Acidisarcina polymorpha: one gene and its partner. The protein of the gene in region 2 interacts with the protein of the main gene of each other region in a pairwise test. Links are inferred from orthologs where the notes say so. Each region holds a gene or a part of one and is shown on either strand. Other genes may lie near its edges.

Region 1 (9,915 bases), 140 kb from region 2 along the record:
GATCGGGTGGGTGGGCGAGCCGATTGCCATCAGGTACATCGTCATCAGCTCGGCATAGATGTCCCACCGGTGTTGCAGGAACCCTTGCTCCGGGAGCCAGCCCATCGAAAGCGTGCCGCCGCCATTCAACATCCACTCCCAGTCGATCCGCCGGTAAAAAGTCGTCGCCAGAGCCTGGATCCTCGAGTTTCCCGAGAAGTACTGCCGGCACAACAGTACGCCACAGAGCAGCAGCGCCGTATCGATTGAGGACAACTCGCTATTGAACATCCGTTGCCCGCTCTCGATGTCGATGAAGTGATAAAGAAAGCCATGCTCGTGGGGACAGTCTTCCAGCAGGAAGGCCAAGGTCCTCTCGACCCGCTGCTCACAATCCATCGGACGAAGGTAATTTCGCTTCGCCGCAATACATAGCGCGCTGAGTCCAAAGCCGGTCGCCGCAATACTGGCTACCCGGCTCAGCGACCTCCCGACCGCCGGGGCGCGGTCGCGGACCAGGCCGGTCTTTGGACTCGCCTGTTCATAGAAGAAATCGCAGCCCCGGCCCTCCATGTCATCCAGCAACGCATCCGCGTCCTTCGAAATCTGGGTGAGCGGCCGGTTGATGAACACGCCCGGCGGATGAGGATAATTGGCCGCAGCCTGGCTTTCCGTCCTCGGCTCCTGACCAGGCTTGACCGGGGGCGCCTGGGATTGATTCTGAGCAAGCAAGCCGGAAGCCAGCAACGCGGAAGAACCCATGGCTACGCCGGAAGCGCCCGCTGACCGCAACAATTCTCTTCGGGTTATTCGCGAACGCGCCAAAAGCAGAAAACTCCAAGAACCTGGTTTGTCAAAATGCGATACCTCTGGCCCGTCCTTGCCGGCCTGGTTGGTTGCCCTCTGAATGAATGAGACTACTCGTGAAAGACGCTCCCGCCGCCCGAAAGGATTCCTTTCCACCCTCTCCAAGCTCCAAAACGGAACGGAACTCAACAACCCTCTCGCGCATCCATTACTATCGATAGCGAGTAGTGCGAGAAGATCCCGCGAACCGCCGGGACACACTCACGTTCTTAACGCTGCCCTTACCGGCAGCTCACCCAAGGAGGAACATTTTGGCTTACGAACTTGCACCCCTGCCCTACGACTACGCCGCCCTCGAACCGCATATTGACGAAGCCACGATGAAGCTTCACCACGACAAGCATCACGCCACTTACGTCACCAACCTGAACGGGGCCATAGAAAAGCATCCCGACCTCGCCAAGCACACGCCCGAAGATCTGCTCAAAAACCTCAACAGCGTTCCCGAAGATGTACGCACCGTCGTTCGCAACAACGGCGGCGGCCATGTCAATCACACCATGTTCTGGACGATCATGAAGCCAGGCGGGGGCGGAGAGCCTACCGGCAAGATTGCCGACCAGATCAAGAAGGACTTTGGTTCGTTTGAAGACTTCAAGAAGCAGTTCAACGAAACCACCGCAAAACAGTTCGGCTCCGGCTGGGGCTGGCTGGTTTACGACGGCAAGCTGAAAATCGTCACCACCCCCAATCAGGACAATCCGCTCTCCCAAGGCCTCTATCCCATCCTGGGCAACGATGTCTGGGAGCATGCTTATTATCTGAAATACAACAATCGTCGCCCCGAATATCTTGCCGCCTGGTGGAACACCGTGAACTGGGACGAAATCAACAAGCGCTTCGAACAGGCCACAACCAAGTAGTGCCCCGCACGAATCGCAACCGCAAAGCCCAGGCCTGAGTTTCAGGCCTAGGCTTTCTTATTGTCCTGGCGGACTTCCCTTCGTTTGCCTTCCCCTTCGTTCGCCGTCAATGGTTCGAAAAACGGCCACCAAGCCTTTTACCGGCGATTCGCGTCTAATTGAGCAGGAACGATTCATGAAGCGACATCTTATTCTGGCCCTCCTGCTTAGCTTTTTCGCCCCACTGCTGCAAGCTCAGACGAGCACCTTCAGGGATTCCGCACACTTTTCGATTAACCAGGGAAATCATCCTGTCGGCCGCAGCGACTTCGCCATTGAGCCAGTGAAACAAGGTCAGATTGCAACCCCTTCCGCTTACACCATCGTCAGCCACGGAAGCGTTACTCTGCAAAATACCAAGTTTAGTTTTTCGAACAGCGGCAGCCTCAACAGCAACCTGGCGATCTTGCAGGAAAACCTCAATGGCATTGTGAATGGATCGGCAGTGACCTTCGCCGTCCGTCCCGCGGGCTCGAACTTTGCGATCGACATTTCCGCCGACGGTCGAAGCTACCGAAACTCCATCAGCAGCCCGGCCCAGACTGTCTTTTTTCCGGACTTCGATATGTCGAGCTATGACATCCTTTTGCGCCTGGTCGCTATGTATCCCGACACTCCAGTCTCAGCGCTGATCCCTAAGCAAACTGGCATTCTAAGCACTGCCACTCTCTCACCCCAGGCCGATGTTCAAGGTACGCTTGCGGGCAAGGCGATCTCCGTCCATCACACGTCTTTGACCATCGGATCGGTCGTCAGCGAACTCTATTTTTCACCGCGGAACCTCATCCTCGAAGTCGATGTTCCCAGCCAGACGTTCGCCATCGTTCGCGAGAACTTCCAGCTGCAGCAGCCGCCGCCTCCGCCTCCAAATCAGGCCCCTGCCACCCAACAGCAGTGATCTCGATTTAGCTCAATCGACCGCAACCACCATCCCTCGCCCCAACAGGATCTCGGCACGATCAAAGAAAGCGCGGTCCGCTCCTACGGTCACTCCGGACGGCTCCATGACGACGACGTATTCGCCTGCCTGTTCCATGCTGAACATCACCCGTCCGGGCCCTGGCGACTCGCCGATCATTGCCTTCAGTTCGGCAAGGGTCGCAGCACTCGCCCGATCCAGCGCGACCCGAATCTTCACATTCTGCGGTAGGCGCAGCTTCACATCTTCGAGCGCCTGAATCGAAGAGACGCAGAGCTTCGGCGCAGCTTCCTCTTCGGCGCGTATTTGACCCCGCACCAGCACCGGCACCTCGATCTTGAGATTTGCCGCCAGCCTCTCATAGTCCTTGGGGAAGCAGATCAGATCGATCTTGCCTACCGTGTCCTCTAAAGATGCCTGCGCGTAGAGTTCGCCAGACCGCTTCGACTTGGCTACCTTCAAGCCGACGATCACTCCGGCGATAGCGATGTCATTCTCTGTCGAGGCCGGCTGACCGCGCCGAAAGGTCACCGGAGCCGGCTTCATCTCAAGCGCCGTCGCCGTATCGACCACCCCAGGCAGGTTGCGCAGCTTTTCCGCGTACTTGTCCAGCGGGTGCCCCGAAACAAAGAACCCCAACACTTCCTTTTCGCTCTGCAACCGCTGGTTTTCGTCCCAGTCCGGAACCTTGGGCAGATCGTTCGCCGCCCGGGAAGTCACCGGCCCATCGTCAAACAGTCCAAACAGTCCATGCTGTCCAGCAGCCGAATCCCGCTGCGCCTTCTGCGCTTGTTCCATTGCCTTATCGGCCGCGGCGATCAACTGCGAACGCCTCCCAAACGAATCGAGCGCCCCGGCCTTGATCAACGACTCCAGAACACGCTTGTTCATGAGCCGCAGATCAACCTTCTCGCAAAACTCCCAGTACGAAGCAAAGCTCTTCTCTTCCGCCTCCAAGGCCGCACGCGCAGCAAGGATCGAGTCGATCGCATTTCGGCCGACATTTTTGATCGCCGTCAATCCAAAACGAATTGCCTTGCCATGAGGGGTAAAATTCGCGCCGCTAAACAGCACATCCGGAGGCTCGACCGAAATCCCCATCTCGCGGCATTCCTTGATGTACTTGACGACGTTTTCCGGCTTCGAAATTTCCGACGTCAGCAACGCCGACATGAACTCAATCGGATAGTAGGTCTTCAAGTAGGCAGTCTGGTAGGCCAGCAGCGCATACGCGGCAGAGTGCGACTTGTTGAAGCCGTATCCGGCAAACTGCTCCATCAAGTCGAAGATGCGGGTGATCGTGTCCTTCGGATATTTCTTGGCCGCCGCGCCCGAGACAAACCGTTCGCGCTGCTTCGCCATCTCCTCGGCGTTCTTTTTGCCCATCGCCCGGCGGAGAAGATCGGCGTCTCCTAACGAATAACCGGCAAGCACATTGGCGATCTGCATCACCTGTTCCTGGTAGACGATGACGCCCAGCGTCTCCTTCAACAGCACTTCCAGGTCGGGCAGCAGATATTCCACCTTCCGCCGCCCCCACTTGCGCTCGATAAAGTCATCGATCATGCCGCCCTGGATCGGACCCGGACGATAGAGCGCATTCAAGGCGGTCAGGTCTTCGACCGAAGTCGGTTTGTACCGCCGCAGAACGTCGCGCATGCCGCCGGACTCAAACTGAAAGATCCCCGAAGTCAACGCCCGGTGAAAGACCTGCTCATACGTATGCTGGTCATCGAGCGGGATCGTCTCCAGATCCAGCTCCACTTCCTGATTACTCTTGATCAGCTTGAGGCAGTCGTCGATGACGGTCAGGGTCGTCAGTCCGAGGAAGTCCATCTTGAGAAGGCCCAGCTTCTCGATGGCCTTCATATCGTAGGAAGTCACGATTTCGTCGTTCTTGCTCCGGGTCACCGGGACGAGATCGGTGAGCGGCCGCGGCGCGATGACCACTCCTGCCGCATGCACGCCTGCTCCGCGCACCAGCCCCTCGAGCTTCCTCGCCGTGTCGATCAGCTCGCGGGTCTGTGGGTCCTTGTCATAGGCCTCCTGCAGAGAGGGAGAATCCTTCAACGCCTGCTCGATCGTCACCCCGATGGTCGCCGGAACCATCTTCGCGATCCGGTCGACATCCCCATAAGGAAGGTCGAGCGCTCGTCCGACGTCCTTGATCGCCGCCTTCGCCGCCATGGTGTTGAAGGTGATGATCTGCGCTACCTGCTCGCGGCCGTATTTGCGGGTCACATATTCGATCACTTCGCCGCGCCGGTTCATGTCGAAATCGATATCGATATCCGGCATCGATACCCGCTCCGGATTCAGAAACCGCTCGAAGAGCAGAATGTTCTGCAGTGGATCGATATTCGTGATTTCCATCACATACGAGACCAGCGAACCTGCCGCCGAACCACGCCCCGGACCCACCGGAATATCGTGGTCGCGCGCGTACTTGATGAAGTCCCAGACAATCAGGAAATATCCGGCGAACTTCATCGCCTTAATGCAATCGATCTCCCGCTCTAAACGCGCCTCGTAATCGGAGATCGGAAAGCGCAACAATCCGCGGTCCTGCAGATGGCGAACCGCCGTATCCAGCCGCTTGCGGAAACCCTGCCGGCACACCTCCTCAAAATAGCTGTCGATCGTATGTCCGGCGGGAACCGCAAACTCTGGAAATGGATTATCCACCTTATTGATCTTGAGCGAACACCGCTCAGCGAATTGCATCGTCCGATTGACCACCTGCGGCGCATGGGAGAAGAGCTTCTCCATCTGCGCCGCCGACTTCACAAAGAACTGGTCGGAGTCGAACTTGAACCGCTTGGGGTCATGGATCGAGCCCGCGGTTTGTACGCACAGCAGCACTTCATGGGCGTGATGATCGTCTTCACAGAGATAATGGCTGTCATTGGTCGCGACTAGCGGAATATTGAGTTCGCTCTCCAGCTTGAAAAGATCGGCGTGTATTTTCTTTTCGAGTTCCAGACCCTGGTCCTGGATCTCTAGAAAAAAGTTCCCTTTGCCGAAGATGTCCTGGTATTCACTCGCCGTATGCCGCGCTTCTTCGTATTTGCCGGCGATCAATTCCTGGCAGAGCTCACCCGCCAGGCAGCCCGAAAAGCCCACCAGACCGCTCGCATGTTCCGCAAGGTACTTCTTGCTAATGCGCGGCTTCCGGTAGAAACCATGCAGCGACGCCTCCGAGGTGATTCGAACCAGGTTGCGATAGCCCTCCTCATTCTCGGCCAGCACTAGGAGGTGGTTGTAATCATCGCCTTGAGGGTCGGCGCGATGGTCTTCCTTCTGGCAGATGTAGAGCTCGCAGCCAAGAATCGGCTTAACGCCGCGCTTCTTCGCCGCCTCAAAGAAATGCACCGCTCCGTAGATGTTGCCGTGGTCGGTGATGGCAACCGCCTGCTGCCCGATATCGGCGACATGGTTGACCAGTTTCTCGACGTCGCAGGCGCCATCCAGGAGTGAATAGTCCGTATGAAGATGAAGGTGGGTAAATTCAGCCATAGCTCTACTTCAATTTTAGAGCGCGGACGACCTGGCCTTCTTCGCTTCGCCTCACACGTCGGAGGAAGTTGAGGAAAAAGCGTCCTCAATTGCTGAGCGAGGACCGCAACGAAGAGCCGCACGCCTCGAGCAGACGCTGTTCCTGACCCGCTAAACCCGCAGCTTGCAAATATTCGTGGTCGATCGAATGCCCTCCGGAGAGCCTCGACGGACAGAGCCTTCCATGCTGAGCGCACGCCACATGGACGGCGGTGAGCGATGGTGTGGCGCCGCTGGACGCCGTGCTCGGAATCTCATGCCACGCGACCGCTTCGACGATGGCGTCCTAGCCCCCAGATGCCCAGCAGCGAGGCTCCCACCTGGGCATGGCCGCAGCCGATCACCTCGCGTTCCGCCTCCGCCAGGCTGATCCCGGTTCCGGCCGCCATCTCGAGCGCCATCTTGTATTCCTTGCCCATGCACGAGGCCAGCACCAGTTTTCCGGTTGCGTGCAGCAGGCCGGCCGTTCCCGCATTGTCGATCCCGGTCGGAGGCTGATGCAGCATCTCTGCGATGTTATGCGCCCCTACACTCACCGCGAAACTGTGCTCCCACAGCCATGCCATCTCTTGTTTGTCGAAGAGGTCCGTCTTGAACTCGGAAAAGATGTGACTTGAAAAGATCAGGGATTTTAGCCGATCCAGCCCCAATAAACTTAATGCCTGCAAGGGGTTCGATACCTGGGAGCGTAGCCCGAAAAACGCCGAGTTGACGAGTTGCAGGCACTTGGCTGTCATGCCCATGTCGGCCGAAACGAGCGCTGCCAGTCTGCCAAGCCTTGGTTCGTTTCGCGCCACTTCCTCAAGCATGGCCTGGTAGGAAGACGGAAGACTGGGGATATTCTTCAACTGACTGACTACTTTCGTAAGGCTTGAGCTCTCCAGTTGCCTCCTCAGCTCAAGTGCATGTTGAATGGTATCTTTCAACTGCCGGACGTCGCATGGCTTCGAGAGGTACTGATGGGTCGAATCGATCGCGCTCATGATTGTGCCGCGGTCGCATTGCCCAGACAGCGCAATCCGTACCGTCTGCGGCGAACGCCGGCGCACCTCTTTGAGCAGCACTGCGCCGTCCATACGTGGCATGCGCATGTCGGTCACAATGACATCGAAGGACCCCTTTTCCATGGCAGCCAAAGCTTCATCCCCGCTTCCGGCTAACACCATCGTCCATTCGTTGAGCATGGAATGCAAGCTGCGCTGCAGTCCGGTCAGCACCAGAGGCTCATCATCGACCAGCAGCAGTTTCTTCATCATGTCAGGCCGGAATCTCCGGATCCACCGGCAAGCTGACATAGAAGGTCGTGCCTGTACCCGCCGTGCTCTCGAGCCAGATCCGCCCGCCATGCTGCTCCTCGACGATGACCCGGGCCATCGCTAATCCCTGGCCCGTCCCCGACCCGAGCGGTTTGGTGGTGAAGAAGGGCTCGAATATCCTCGATCGCACGTCTTCGGGAACACCGCCTCCGTCATCGCTTACGCTGATCGTGATCCACCCATCGGCGAAGGTCGTTCTAACGCGGATCGTACCTAGTCCCTGCAGACCGTTTTCATTCGACGAGCCGACTGCATGCGCGGCATTGACGATGAGGTTCAACAGCACCTGGTTGATCTCATCCAGGCGGCACAGGACCAGAGGCGCTTCCCGGTCCAACGAGGTCTCTACCCGGGCCACATATTTCCAGACATTGCGCGAAAATGCGATCGTATTCTCGATCGCCTGGTTGAGATCGCAAGCACATTTGTTCTCGCTCGCAGGATGGGCAAATTCATTCATCGCGCGGACGATCTTCGCTACCTGCCGCGCCCCTTCAAAGGTTTCATCGATCGCCCGCGGAATTTCGTTGGCGAGATAGTCAATATCCGCCGCCCGAAAACAGCTGTCCAATTCGTCTCTCGTGCTTGTCGAGAGAGCACCTCGCCGCCACTCATCCTGCACCTTCGCAGCAACCGAAACAATCCGGTTGATCACCGTCCAGGACTCGCGCAAAAAAACGCTATTGTCGCTGACGTATTGAATCGGCGTGTTGATCTCGTGCGCAATTCCGGCTGCCAGTTGCCCAATGGCCTCCATCTTGTGGCTCTGCCGCAACTGCTCTTCCGCTAGCCCGCTGTTTGCCATCGCGCCTACTTGCCGAAGGCGAAAGTCTCCGCCTTGCTGGGTTGAGCGCTTACGCTGTAAGTGTTCTGAACGACTCGGGCCTCTGGCCTGGCAAGACAACTGCCGATGGTCTGGAGCAGCACGTCGCCATTGACCGGCTTCTGCAGAAAGGCCGCGGCTCCAGCGCGCATAGCTCTCAACTCGTTGGCGCCCCGATCCCGCCCGGACAGGACAATCACCGGAATATCCGATAGATCGGAATCTGCTTCAAACGCTCCATCACCACAAAACCGTCTCCAGCTGGCAATCCCAGATCCAGCAGGATGATGCTCGGTCGATGCAGCCGCGCTTGCGCAATACTGGCTACCGCGTCCGGCGCATAGAACGTTTCATAGTGGTGGGCCTTCAACTTGCGCTGAATGCTATGGAAAACATTTAAGTCGTCTTCAACCAGAAGTATGCTTGCCCCGCTCATGTGGCCTCCGCTCGGTCACCTTCGGCGACCAGGAGCTTAGAAATTCCTCATAATCCACATCGGCAGATTTTGCAGGGGAATGAATCGTTCTCCTTCCTCAAAGCAATTCGCCTCGTCGAGCGACTTTCGGAGTTGTTCTTCCTCCGTGATGCACCGGCTTGATCCTGCAGCCCGCAATCACCTTCGTTGAAAAATCAGGAAATAGTCCTGTCCATCGGCCTTGGTGAAATCGTATGAGGCCACCAGCTCAAAACCGGCCGAGGCCATCTCCCGCTTGACCACATCGCTGTTCAGCCCGTGGTCAGTGCCACTGCCATTCCGGTCGATGATTCCGATCTTTGCGCCCGGCTTTAGCGACGGCGTCAAACGCGCGAGCAGGACCTCTGGATGGGCGATCTCGTGATACACCTTCAGCATCAACAGCGCGTCGATCGAATTCGTGGGCAGCTTAGGATCATCCGGAGTTCCCAGAACCGTCCGCACGTTGTTGATCTTCTCTTTCTGGAGCCGCTGGTCGATGTACTGGATCGCCGCCGGGTTGATGTCCTCAGCGTAGACCGTTCCGCTGCGCCCTACCCGCGCCGCGGCCCGCACCGTGAACCATCCCGAACCTGCGCCCAGGTCGGCCACTGTCGATCCATGTCTGATCCCAAGCAAGTCCATCACCCGCTGAATCTGCAGCCGCTCATCGCGGCCGGGTGCCTCAAAAATAGACAGGTCTCCGCTATACGGTGTGCTGGTGGGGCGCTGCTGTTGAGGACTTTGCCCGAATGAGCAAGGCAATGGAACCAGACAGAAGAGGAGGGCGAACACTGCCAGCATTCGGAGAAAAGCCTTGGAATCCATGCCTATAGGATGCCCGTTGCTGCATCTCGGGCGCAAAACGCGACGAGTTCAACGAGCGACCTCCTGTATCCGCAAACGATTCGCCCGAAGGTCATCGCCCGAACGGGTCGCCGGATACGACCTGTCTCCCATCGTCCCTTCCCACAGAATCTGATTGAACTTGGCCGTATCGAGATGATCTTCGACCCTAAAATCCATTCCTCTCGTCCTCTCCGCCCACCAGCTCGCATCGTGCAGCGAAGTGGGTGGATCGAGGAGCGCCGCCTTCGAAA
Region 2 (8,859 bases):
CAGCGCCGATGCCGAGGCCGATCCCGATGCGGTAGAGGCCAAGAATGATGATCGGGTATAGGACGGTTGCCGGGAACGATGCGACCATCTGGATAATCGGTTGCAGGATCTTCGCGAGCCGCGGATTGAAGCCGATGGCCACGCCGACCGGGATGGTCCAGAGCGAGGCAATGAGCAACGACGCGTTCACCCGGAGGAAGGTCGCAGCTGCGCCTTCGAAGAGCAAAAGGTAATCCGATCCCGGGATGCCGTGCAGCAGGCCAAGCGCCCGGACAGCGGCCAGGGCTACGGCGATGACGGCAATGAGAGCAAGCACAATTGTAGAAAGCGACCCAATGCGGCGCGCAGTTCGCTCTGGCATTTGTCGGATGATCGGGGCATCGCGTCGGCGCGCCAAACCGGCGTAGATGCGCTCGCCGAGCGGCTCGATGGTGCGCTCTCTCACCCAGCCGAGAGCGGTAGAGTTTCGCAGCAGGTGCAGGATCGGCGAAGTGACGCGGGCGCCGCTATCGCTGGTCTCAAACTTGAATTTGTCCGACCAGGCGATCAGCGGCCGCCAGACCAACTGGTCAGTCAAGACGATGATCACCATCATGGTGATGATGCCGTAGACGGTCGCCGATGTATCACCGGCGTCCGCGGCGGTCTTGAGGTAGGATCCAAGCCCGGGTAGTCGAAAGTGACGAGTACCCACCGGGAACATCTCGCAGACGACGAGGATGAACCATCCGGCCGCGACGGAGACCATCGAATTCCAGATAAGGCCGATGGCGGAGAAGGGAAGCTCCAGCTGCCAGAAACGTTGCCACGCGGAAAAGCGGTTGATGGCGCAGGCTTCGCGGAGCTCGCGAGGAATGCTCTTCAGCGAAGAATAAAAGCTGAAGGCCATATTCCAGACCTGGCCTGTGAAAATGAGGACAATGGCGCCGAGCTCAATGCCGAGCTGCCTGCCCGGGATGAGCGCGATCATGGCCAGCATCACGCCGGGTAGAAAGCTGAGTACTGGAATCGACTGCAGAATGTCGAGTGCAGCTATCATCAACGACTCAGCCCGCTTATTATAGGCGGCGATATATCCGTAGCCGATTGCGAAGATGAGGCTCAGAAAATAAGCGGCGATGGTGCGCACCACTGAGTAAAAAGCGTAAAGCGGGAGTGCCGAAGGAGCACGGTCGATGAAGACTTCCGGCACCGGGCGACTGAACCAGTAGCGACCCACGAAGATGATGGCGTAGAACCCGGCGAGGCAGAAGGCCGCGACGATCAAGTCGAGGAAGACCGGCCAGGTGCGCTCGGGAACCAGGCTGCGGGCGAATGTATTGTCGATCTTCATGCCTAGCCCTTCACTTCCTCGATAGAGTCGGCGGTCGCTTCAACTTCAGGAAGGACAAAGCGCCGGCGCGCGGCGTCAAAGTCGAACAATTCGGCATAGCGGCCCCAGTTGATGGCAGTCTCCATCTGACGGCGGGTCTCCTCTTCGCTGAACTGCTCATCGAGCATGTCCATGAAGAACTCTTCCGGTACCGTGTGATCTGACTTGTTCTCGAGCGCGCGCGTGATCTGTCGCAGCAGCAGCACGTGCTCGACGGCCGCCTTGCGAAAGAGTTCCTTTTGCCGCAAGATCTCCGATTCGGCGTATTCATGGCCGGCCGGAGTGATGGCCGCGTCGCCTTCCTCGACGTGAAGAAAGTCAAGTAACTGGGCGGCTTCAACGATCGGAAAAAGGTCGTCGATTTCAAAGGCCAGATCGTCGGCGAGGCGGTATATATCGGCTCGGCCTTGGTGGTCGATGAGCAACTCGAGCAGGCCTGCAATGCCGCCAGGGCGGGCGTGCGGCAGCGTCTCATATTTCATCTGCCGTTGGTCTCGTGGCCTGGACGGATGCTGATGCGTCGGTTCGTTGGCGGGGATGACATCCGGCCGGGTGAGGACTTTGTAGATATAGTCAACGATGCCGGTAAAAGGTGCAGCCTTGCGGTCGCGCGGGTGCAGCAGCGTGACCTTGAAATCGGTGCGAATATGGCCGGGATTGCGGCCCAGGACAATAATCCGGTCTGCTAAGAGTACGGCTTCTTCAATGTTGTGGGTGACGATGAAGATGGACTTCGTGGGTATGGTCTTCTTCTCCCACAATTCGAGCAGTTCGGAGCGGAGGTTCTCTGCGGTCAATACGTCTAGCGCCGAGAACGGTTCGTCCATGAAAAGCACTTCGGGCTCAACGACCAGCGCCCGGGCGAAGCCGACGCGTTGGCGCATGCCGCCGGAAAGCTCCTTGGGATAAGCGGCTTGAAAACCGTCCAGACCGACAGTGTCGAGGATGCGCATACTTCGTTCACGGCGCTCGTCTGGTTCCATGCCACGCGCCTTGAGGGGCGCTTCGACGTTTTCAAGAACGGTGAGCCACGGGAACAAGGCGAAACTCTGAAAGACAATCGAGACGTTGATCTGGACCGAGCCAATTGGTTTGCCATGCCAGAGCACCTGGCCGGCCGATGGAGTCGAGAGGCCGGACAGCATGCGCAGCAGAGTGGATTTGCCAGAGCCGGAGGGGCCGAGGAGCGCCACAATTTCGCCCGGTACAATCGAGAGATCGGTCGGAGCGATCACCTGGATCCGGTTTTCGCTCGGCTGCGAGTAGAACTTCTCGACCTGCTGAGCACGGATAATCGTCTCCGTATCGGTCTGAATCTTGGCTTCAACCATCGGCATTTATCTCACTGACAAAGTAAACTGAAGTATCGTGGAATCACCGGGATTCGGCCGATCCTGGGGCCAGAGCGCAAGTCCAAATGGCGCTGGCTGAGGGACGGCGTTCAAGATGGAAAAGCATCCCTTGAGGGAAGCGTATCATCTGAGAAGGAGATTTCGAATCCAGACCTTGTGCTTTCTTGATTCCCCGCATTTTTGCTTTGGGGCGTAAGCCCGGAAAGCGTCGTTTTACCCAGTAAAGACAAGCCAAAGAGAAGAAAAGGAACGAATGCCAGAGACTGTAGCTAAGCCAAAAGTACTCGTCGCCGACGATGAACGAGTGATTGCCGATACCCTTGTAATCATCTTGAACCAGGCCGGGTTCGACGCCACGGCCGTTTACTCCGGAGAAAGAGCGGTCGAACTAGCCGGCACTCTGCAACCTGAAATGCTGATCAGCGATGTCATCATGCCCGATCTGAATGGCATCGACGCGGCGATTACGATTCGCAAGATTCTCCCGTCCTGTAAGATTTTGCTGTTTTCCGGTCAGGCTGCAACCGCGGACCTGCTCGACAAGGCCAGGAGCCAGGGACACGAGTTTGAGATTTTGGCAAAGCCCGTCCATCCGCAAGATCTGCTCGCCAAACTCAAGGGTTAGAGCAGAATCACAGGCACTCGGAAGCGGAGTGCCTCGCTGGCAGGCTTTTTCCTCCAGGAAGAAGCCGAAAGAAGTAATTCGCGGCACCCCCGACTCTTGTTCCCTCTGATTCGTCAAGCAGCCTGAGGTCATGCACGCCTGGGACACGACCTCTTCAGCCAAGGAAATGGCCGATTCCATCTCCAGGCTTAGATCTCACGGCGACCTTCGATAGCGCGAGAGATGGTGACCTCGTCTGCATATTCAATATCGCTCCCTGCGGGAACGCCCGTCGCGATGCGGGTGACTTTCACGGGCGTGGCATGAAGCAGTTCGGCGAGGTAACCGGCGGTGGCTTCTCCCTCGACGGTCGGATTGGTGGCGAGGATGACTTCTTCGATTTCGCCACGCTCAACCCGCGCCAGGAGGTTCCCGGTTCTCAAATGTTCAGGACCGACGCCATGCAGAGGAGACAGTGTGCCGTGCAGAACGTGGTAGACGCCGTTGTAGCTCCGGGTCTTTTCAATGCTGCCGATGTTGGTAGGCTCCTCGACCACGCACACTAGATGCTGGTTGCGGGTGGGGCTGGAGCAATAGACGCATGGATCCACGTCGGTGATGTTGTTGCACACTGAGCAAAGTCTGAGCTTGGCCTTCAACTCGCGCACCGCCATGGCCAGCGCTTCCGCGTCAGAAGCAGGCGAGCGCAGGATATGGAAAGCCAGCCGCTGGGCGCTTTTGGCGCCGATTCCAGGAAGCTTGCGCAATTCTTCGATCAGTTGCGACATCGGTTCGGCAAATCGAGACAAATGGTTCCTTTGAATGCAAAGTTGGTGAGTCGTCTCTTTGGAGAAGGGTTTGCTAACAGACTCTAGGTCGATCCTTGATCTTTCTAGATCAATCCTAGAGTTTCTAGATCAATGATTAAATCAATCCCGGAGGCAGATTGAGGCCGCCTAGCATCGACGAGAGACCCGTCTTCATGGCGTCATCCACGCGGCGGCCTGCGTCATTGATCGCAGCGATGATAAGGTCTTCAAGCATCTCGACATCTGCAGCGCTGCCGCTTAGTCCCAGAACCGCCGACGGATCGATGGTGAGCTTTTGAAGTTGCTTTTGGCCATTCATGCGGACGCAGACTGCGCCGCCGCCGGAGTTGGCTTCGACCACGGTTTCACTCATCTTCTGTTGTAGCTGCTCCTGCATGGCTCGTGCCTGGCCGAGCATTTCCTGCATCTTTAAAGGATTCATCGGTATCTCCACTCTTATCACCCATTCCGTTTCTCGCGCAGGTCCAGGACACTGCGCACTTCGCCGTTAAATAATTCGAGAGCCTGCTTCACCAGTGGATGGGCCAACGCTTCGGACTGCACACTGCCTGCAGCGGCGGGGCGCTTTGCTGCGGTGCGCGGACTACCGTTGGCCGGGGTTGCGTCTCCATTGGCAGCCGAAATAATAGAAATCGGCCGGGTGAATCCGGTCTCCCGCGCCGCCGTTTTGACGATCTTCTCGGCTTCGGCATTCATGGTCAGGCCGAGCATCGTCTGCTTGATTCGGACTTCGACCCTTACATTGCCATCTGCCTCAAGCCAGTTGCCGTTCGAGAGCAACGCTGCGGCGGTATGGTGACCGGCGGCTTCAAGCGCATTGCTCACTGCATCGCGCAGTGTATCCAGATCGAACGTAGGTAGGGTTCGCTCGACCTGCACCACCCTGTTCTCTGGCTCCGATTCGGTTGACACTGGACCGGCAAGAGCGACTGCGTCTGGCATTTCGACGGCTGAAGATGTTACCTCCAGCGGGGTTGGGGCACGAGGAACGGACATTGCCGCTGGGACTGGTGGCGGGCTGCTTTCAGACTTGGCAGCTTGGTCTTCCATCTTCCGGTCAGTCTCGGCGCCAAAGGGCGAGAACGGCACGGCTGGAAGGGAATTCGCTTTCGCCCCCGGTTGCTGGGAACTTGGACTGGCGGTTGGGGCTTGTGATGGCGGCGCCGGACTAGTGCTGCGAAGCGTCCTGACTGGACCGCCGCCAGGCAGGCCGCCACCACCGGGCGTTTTTCCGGGAACTGGCAATTGACTGAGAAACTGCTCCACGGGCAGCAAGCGCTGCAAGTGGACCAATTTCAAAAGGCCAAGTTCTAGATGAAAGCGCTGCTCCTGCCGGTAGTTCAGCTGATCAAAGGTGCGCAACATCACGTCCAGAAAGCGAGTCAGGTCTTCTTCAGAGAACAGCATTGCCGAACGAGCGGCGCGTGCCCGCTCATCTGGAGAAATCTGCAGGAGCTCGCTGGACTCCCCGCCCAGCCGGGCCATCAGGCAATTGCGCAGATAGCGAACGAACTGCCGGGCGAGCTGTGCCGGACTGTTTCCCGCATTGAGCAGACGGTTTATCTCCTCGATCACGGTGGCGCTCTGGTTTTCGCTGATCGCCTCCATGAGCCGCTCGAAGACAGTATTGGGAACGCTGCCCATTAACTCAAGAATCTGCGGCGCATCCAAATGGGGCTGGTCCCCGGTGACCGGAGCACTGGCGATCGCCTGGTCCATGATTGAGAGCGCATCGCGCATCGATCCGTCACCGGCCTCCGCGAGCAGAGCCAGAGCCGCCGGAGTAGCCGTAACGTTTTCCTGGGCGGCGATGGTGCGCAGTTGCTCGAGAATGTCGTCGAACTTGACCGCGTGGAAGCTGAAATGTTGACACCGCGAACGGATAGTCTGCGGAATATCTTCTGGCTGGGTTGTCGCCATCATGAAGACGACGTGGTCGGGCGGCTCTTCGAGCGTCTTGAGGAGGGCGTTGAAGGCAGCGTCCGTAATCTGGTGCGCCTCGTCGAGGATGTAAATCTTGTAACGGTCGCGAGCCGGACGATAGCGGGCAGCGTCACGAAGTTCGCGAATCTCGTCAATGCCGCGGTTCGTGGCGGCATCGATCTCAATCACGTCAACCGCATTCCCGGCGCGGATCTCGGTGCAAGATTCGCAGACACCACAAGGCTCCGCGGTCGGACGCTGTGCGGAGCCGATGGCATTGCGGCAGTTCAGGGCCATGGCCAGGATTCGCGCGATAGTTGTCTTGCCAATGCCGCGGTGGCCGCTAAAGATGTAGCCGTGGGCGATTCTGCCCTGAGAGAGCGCATTCATCAGAGTGCGCGTGACATGGTCCTGCCCGGCGACATCGGAAAAAAATTGGGGACGATATTTACGGGCGAGTACGAGGTATGCCATGGGATTCAGTTCGGGTTATCGGTGAAGCGCCTGGATCGATTGTATCGCTTGCAGCAAGATGCCTTTGTCTCAGCGAGGAGCTTCCTGCGGAAAACTCAAGCTACCGTTCACGGCAATTAAGGCCGCAACCTTCTGCGTTGAGGTGGTGTTCTTAAAGATGTAGTTGGAGGAAACGGAAATGCGAAAAAGCCTTTGTAGTCTTGCACTAAGTGGTGTCCTCGCAGTTGCGGGCAGCGCAGCTTTCGCGCAAACGGATACCGCGGCCCAGCAGCAATCAGCCCCAGCGCAGAGCGCTCAACCCATGCATTACCATCAGTCGATGAGCCCCGATCAACAGGCCGATCACCTGGCCAAGAGGCTCAAGCTCTCCGCCGACCAGGAAAATCAGATCAAACCGATCCTTGCCGACAGGCAACAGCAAATGGAGGCCCTGCGCCAGGACCAGTCCATGAGCAAATCCGACAAGATGGCAAAGATGAAGAGCCTGCGCGACGACAGCAACACGAAGATCGAAGCGGTGCTGAACGATACGCAGAAGCAGAAGTTTGAGCAGATGCAAGCCAAGCAGCAGCAGCGCTGGCAGGAGCATAAGCAGGGTGGCGAGAACGGCGCGGCGCCGGCCAATTCTCCCTCTTGAGCATGTAGGCAAAGCATCACGAAGAGCAAACGTACAGTTGCCGAATGCGAAGCAATCTACTCGTCAGGCTAGTCCTTGTGGCAAAGCCTGACGAGCCAACTTCCGCACATCACACCAACACAGTACTTCTGCCCTAACAGCGTAGAAAGACAGGCAAAATGGATGTCACATATCGCTTGTTGATGGCGAATGCGGCAGGCGCGAGTGACATCCAAAAGCCCGGCTAGAAATTGAAAAACTTCTCACGAAGCGCCGACTCATAGGCGAGCTTCGCTGCCTTGACTTTCTTTCTCGCCACGTCCTCTCGGGCTGCGGCGTGTTCCCATTGGTCAATCTCGGCGACGGTGTGATTGACCGACGCGAGCGCCTCTTCATACCGGATTGCAGCTACCCACACATCTACAGCCGCTTTGTAACTCTCTTGCAGGCGATCGAGTTCTTCGATTTCACTGGGCATGCTTGCTCTATCCTCAGGCGTCGAGTGTAGCGGTGGATTGTGAATAAACGATGTACAGCGGTAAAAGAGGGGTCTCTTACCAGGCAGTCAGGTTTCTTCACGAACGTGCGACCACTGGTAGGCTATAACTCTGAGAATCGAACCTACTTCGATCGCGCGTTCCTTACGGCACCGTTATGCGAGCCTTTCCCGACGGCAGCCTTCTTTCGACGCTTCAACTCTTCGACCGAGTACATCGATCCTCGGCATTTCGCCGCACCGCAATTGCACGTGGCGGGATCTTCGTCGCCATCGTAGAGATTGTAGTCGTAAAGCAGTTCCTCGCCGGCGGCGATGTCGCGGATGGCCTTGATCCAGACGCGCCCGTCAGTTTCATCGGTCTCACAGTTCGCATCGCAGGAGTGATTGATGAACATCGCGACCCCATGCCCATCGATCACGTAAGTGCCGTCGCCTAGACCGAAAAGGTAGGTGACGATTGAGTCTTTGTATCGTTCGTCGGCTACGTCTTTGGTGATGCGCTGACCGGTGTACTCGACGATTCGGGAGCCGTTGGCGATCCGCTTTGTGGTGTAGCAACCGGCGGCGTGAATGCTGGAAGAACGAATAATCAAGCCCATGGATTTCCGAGAGTATAGCAATAAGCTGGGCAGCAGGGAGGCGAAAGTTGAGAAGCTCCGTGAGCCTCCGTTGATGCGTCTAAAATGGGAGCAGTGGCGCAGGTCGAAAGACTGGAGCGAACTGCTGGTTGCCGGGGTGAGTATGCAAAACCGGGTCTTCTTCGCTGTCGGACTGCTGATGGCCAGCGTTGTCGCGGTGCTCATTCCCGCGCATGCGCAGAACGCAAGTCAACCTCCGCCTGCTTCAAGTCAGTCCGATGCAGGAAATACCAGCGCGGCCAATAAAGACCAGAGCAAGACACACCCAGACAGTAAAACACCGCCAGAGGCTCCAGCCCCCAAAAAGAAGGCCACTACAGCTGAAGACAACCCGTTCCCCGAAGATGTCTCGAAACAGGCGGCCGCAGCAGCGGCAGCTGATGCGAAGTCGGCGGCGACGCCGGACGCACCCGCGCCCACCGCACCGGGCTCGACGAGCGGCACGGAGGCCAATGGGAGTTCGAGCCGCGATAACATCGACAAACTTGGCTTGGACGATCCCGCGCGCAAGCAGCTCAAGCTCGAATCCCCCGACGGCTCATCCGACGTTT

The links.
Region 1: the proteins of dnaX (region 2) and dnaE interact in binary tests that used the Escherichia coli proteins (3 or more experiments, as listed by UniProt). The link is inferred for Acidisarcina polymorpha from one-to-one orthologs.

What each region holds. Positions count from the first base shown.
Region 1 is NZ_CP030840.1:5,677,658-5,687,572, reverse strand. Bases 2,459-6,510 are described here. They hold dnaE (DNA polymerase III subunit alpha), read right to left. Parts: upstream 6,184-6,510; coding sequence 2,659-6,183; downstream 2,459-2,658. Other genes in these bases: ACPOL_RS24220 (response regulator), read right to left, coding at 6,477-6,510; ACPOL_RS24230 (hypothetical protein), read left to right, coding at 2,459-2,646. Also shown: ACPOL_RS24240 (glucoamylase family protein), read right to left, coding at 1-741; ACPOL_RS24235 (superoxide dismutase), read left to right, coding at 1,098-1,709; more of ACPOL_RS24230, read left to right, coding at 1,885-2,458; more of ACPOL_RS24220, read right to left, coding at 6,511-7,478; ACPOL_RS24215 (sensor histidine kinase), read right to left, coding at 7,480-8,343; ACPOL_RS33245 (response regulator), read right to left, coding at 8,349-8,561; ACPOL_RS24210 (response regulator), read right to left, coding at 8,558-8,797; ACPOL_RS24205 (class I SAM-dependent methyltransferase), read right to left, coding at 8,975-9,643; ACPOL_RS24200 (bifunctional YncE family protein/alkaline phosphatase family protein), read right to left, coding at 9,692-9,915. UniProt on the Escherichia coli protein: DNA polymerase III is a complex, multichain enzyme responsible for most of the replicative synthesis in bacteria. This DNA polymerase also exhibits 3' to 5' exonuclease activity. The alpha chain is the DNA polymerase catalytic subunit.
Region 2 is NZ_CP030840.1:5,814,979-5,823,837, forward strand. What follows is about bases 4,077-7,072. They hold dnaX (DNA polymerase III subunit gamma/tau), read right to left. Parts: upstream 6,556-7,072; coding sequence 4,597-6,555; downstream 4,077-4,596. Other genes in these bases: recR (recombination mediator RecR), read right to left, coding at 4,077-4,137; ACPOL_RS24775 (YbaB/EbfC family nucleoid-associated protein), read right to left, coding at 4,253-4,579; ACPOL_RS24785 (hypothetical protein), read left to right, coding at 6,734-7,072. In the rest of the region: ACPOL_RS24755 (ABC transporter permease), read right to left, coding at 1-1,333; ACPOL_RS24760 (ABC transporter ATP-binding protein), read right to left, coding at 1,336-2,703; ACPOL_RS24765 (response regulator), read left to right, coding at 2,978-3,349; more of recR, read right to left, coding at 3,538-4,076; more of ACPOL_RS24785, read left to right, coding at 7,073-7,192; ACPOL_RS24790 (hypothetical protein), read right to left, coding at 7,416-7,649; ACPOL_RS24795 (SET domain-containing protein), read right to left, coding at 7,793-8,269; ACPOL_RS24800 (tetratricopeptide repeat protein), read left to right, coding at 8,268-8,859. UniProt on the Escherichia coli protein: Part of the beta sliding clamp loading complex, which hydrolyzes ATP to load the beta clamp onto primed DNA to form the DNA replication pre-initiation complex.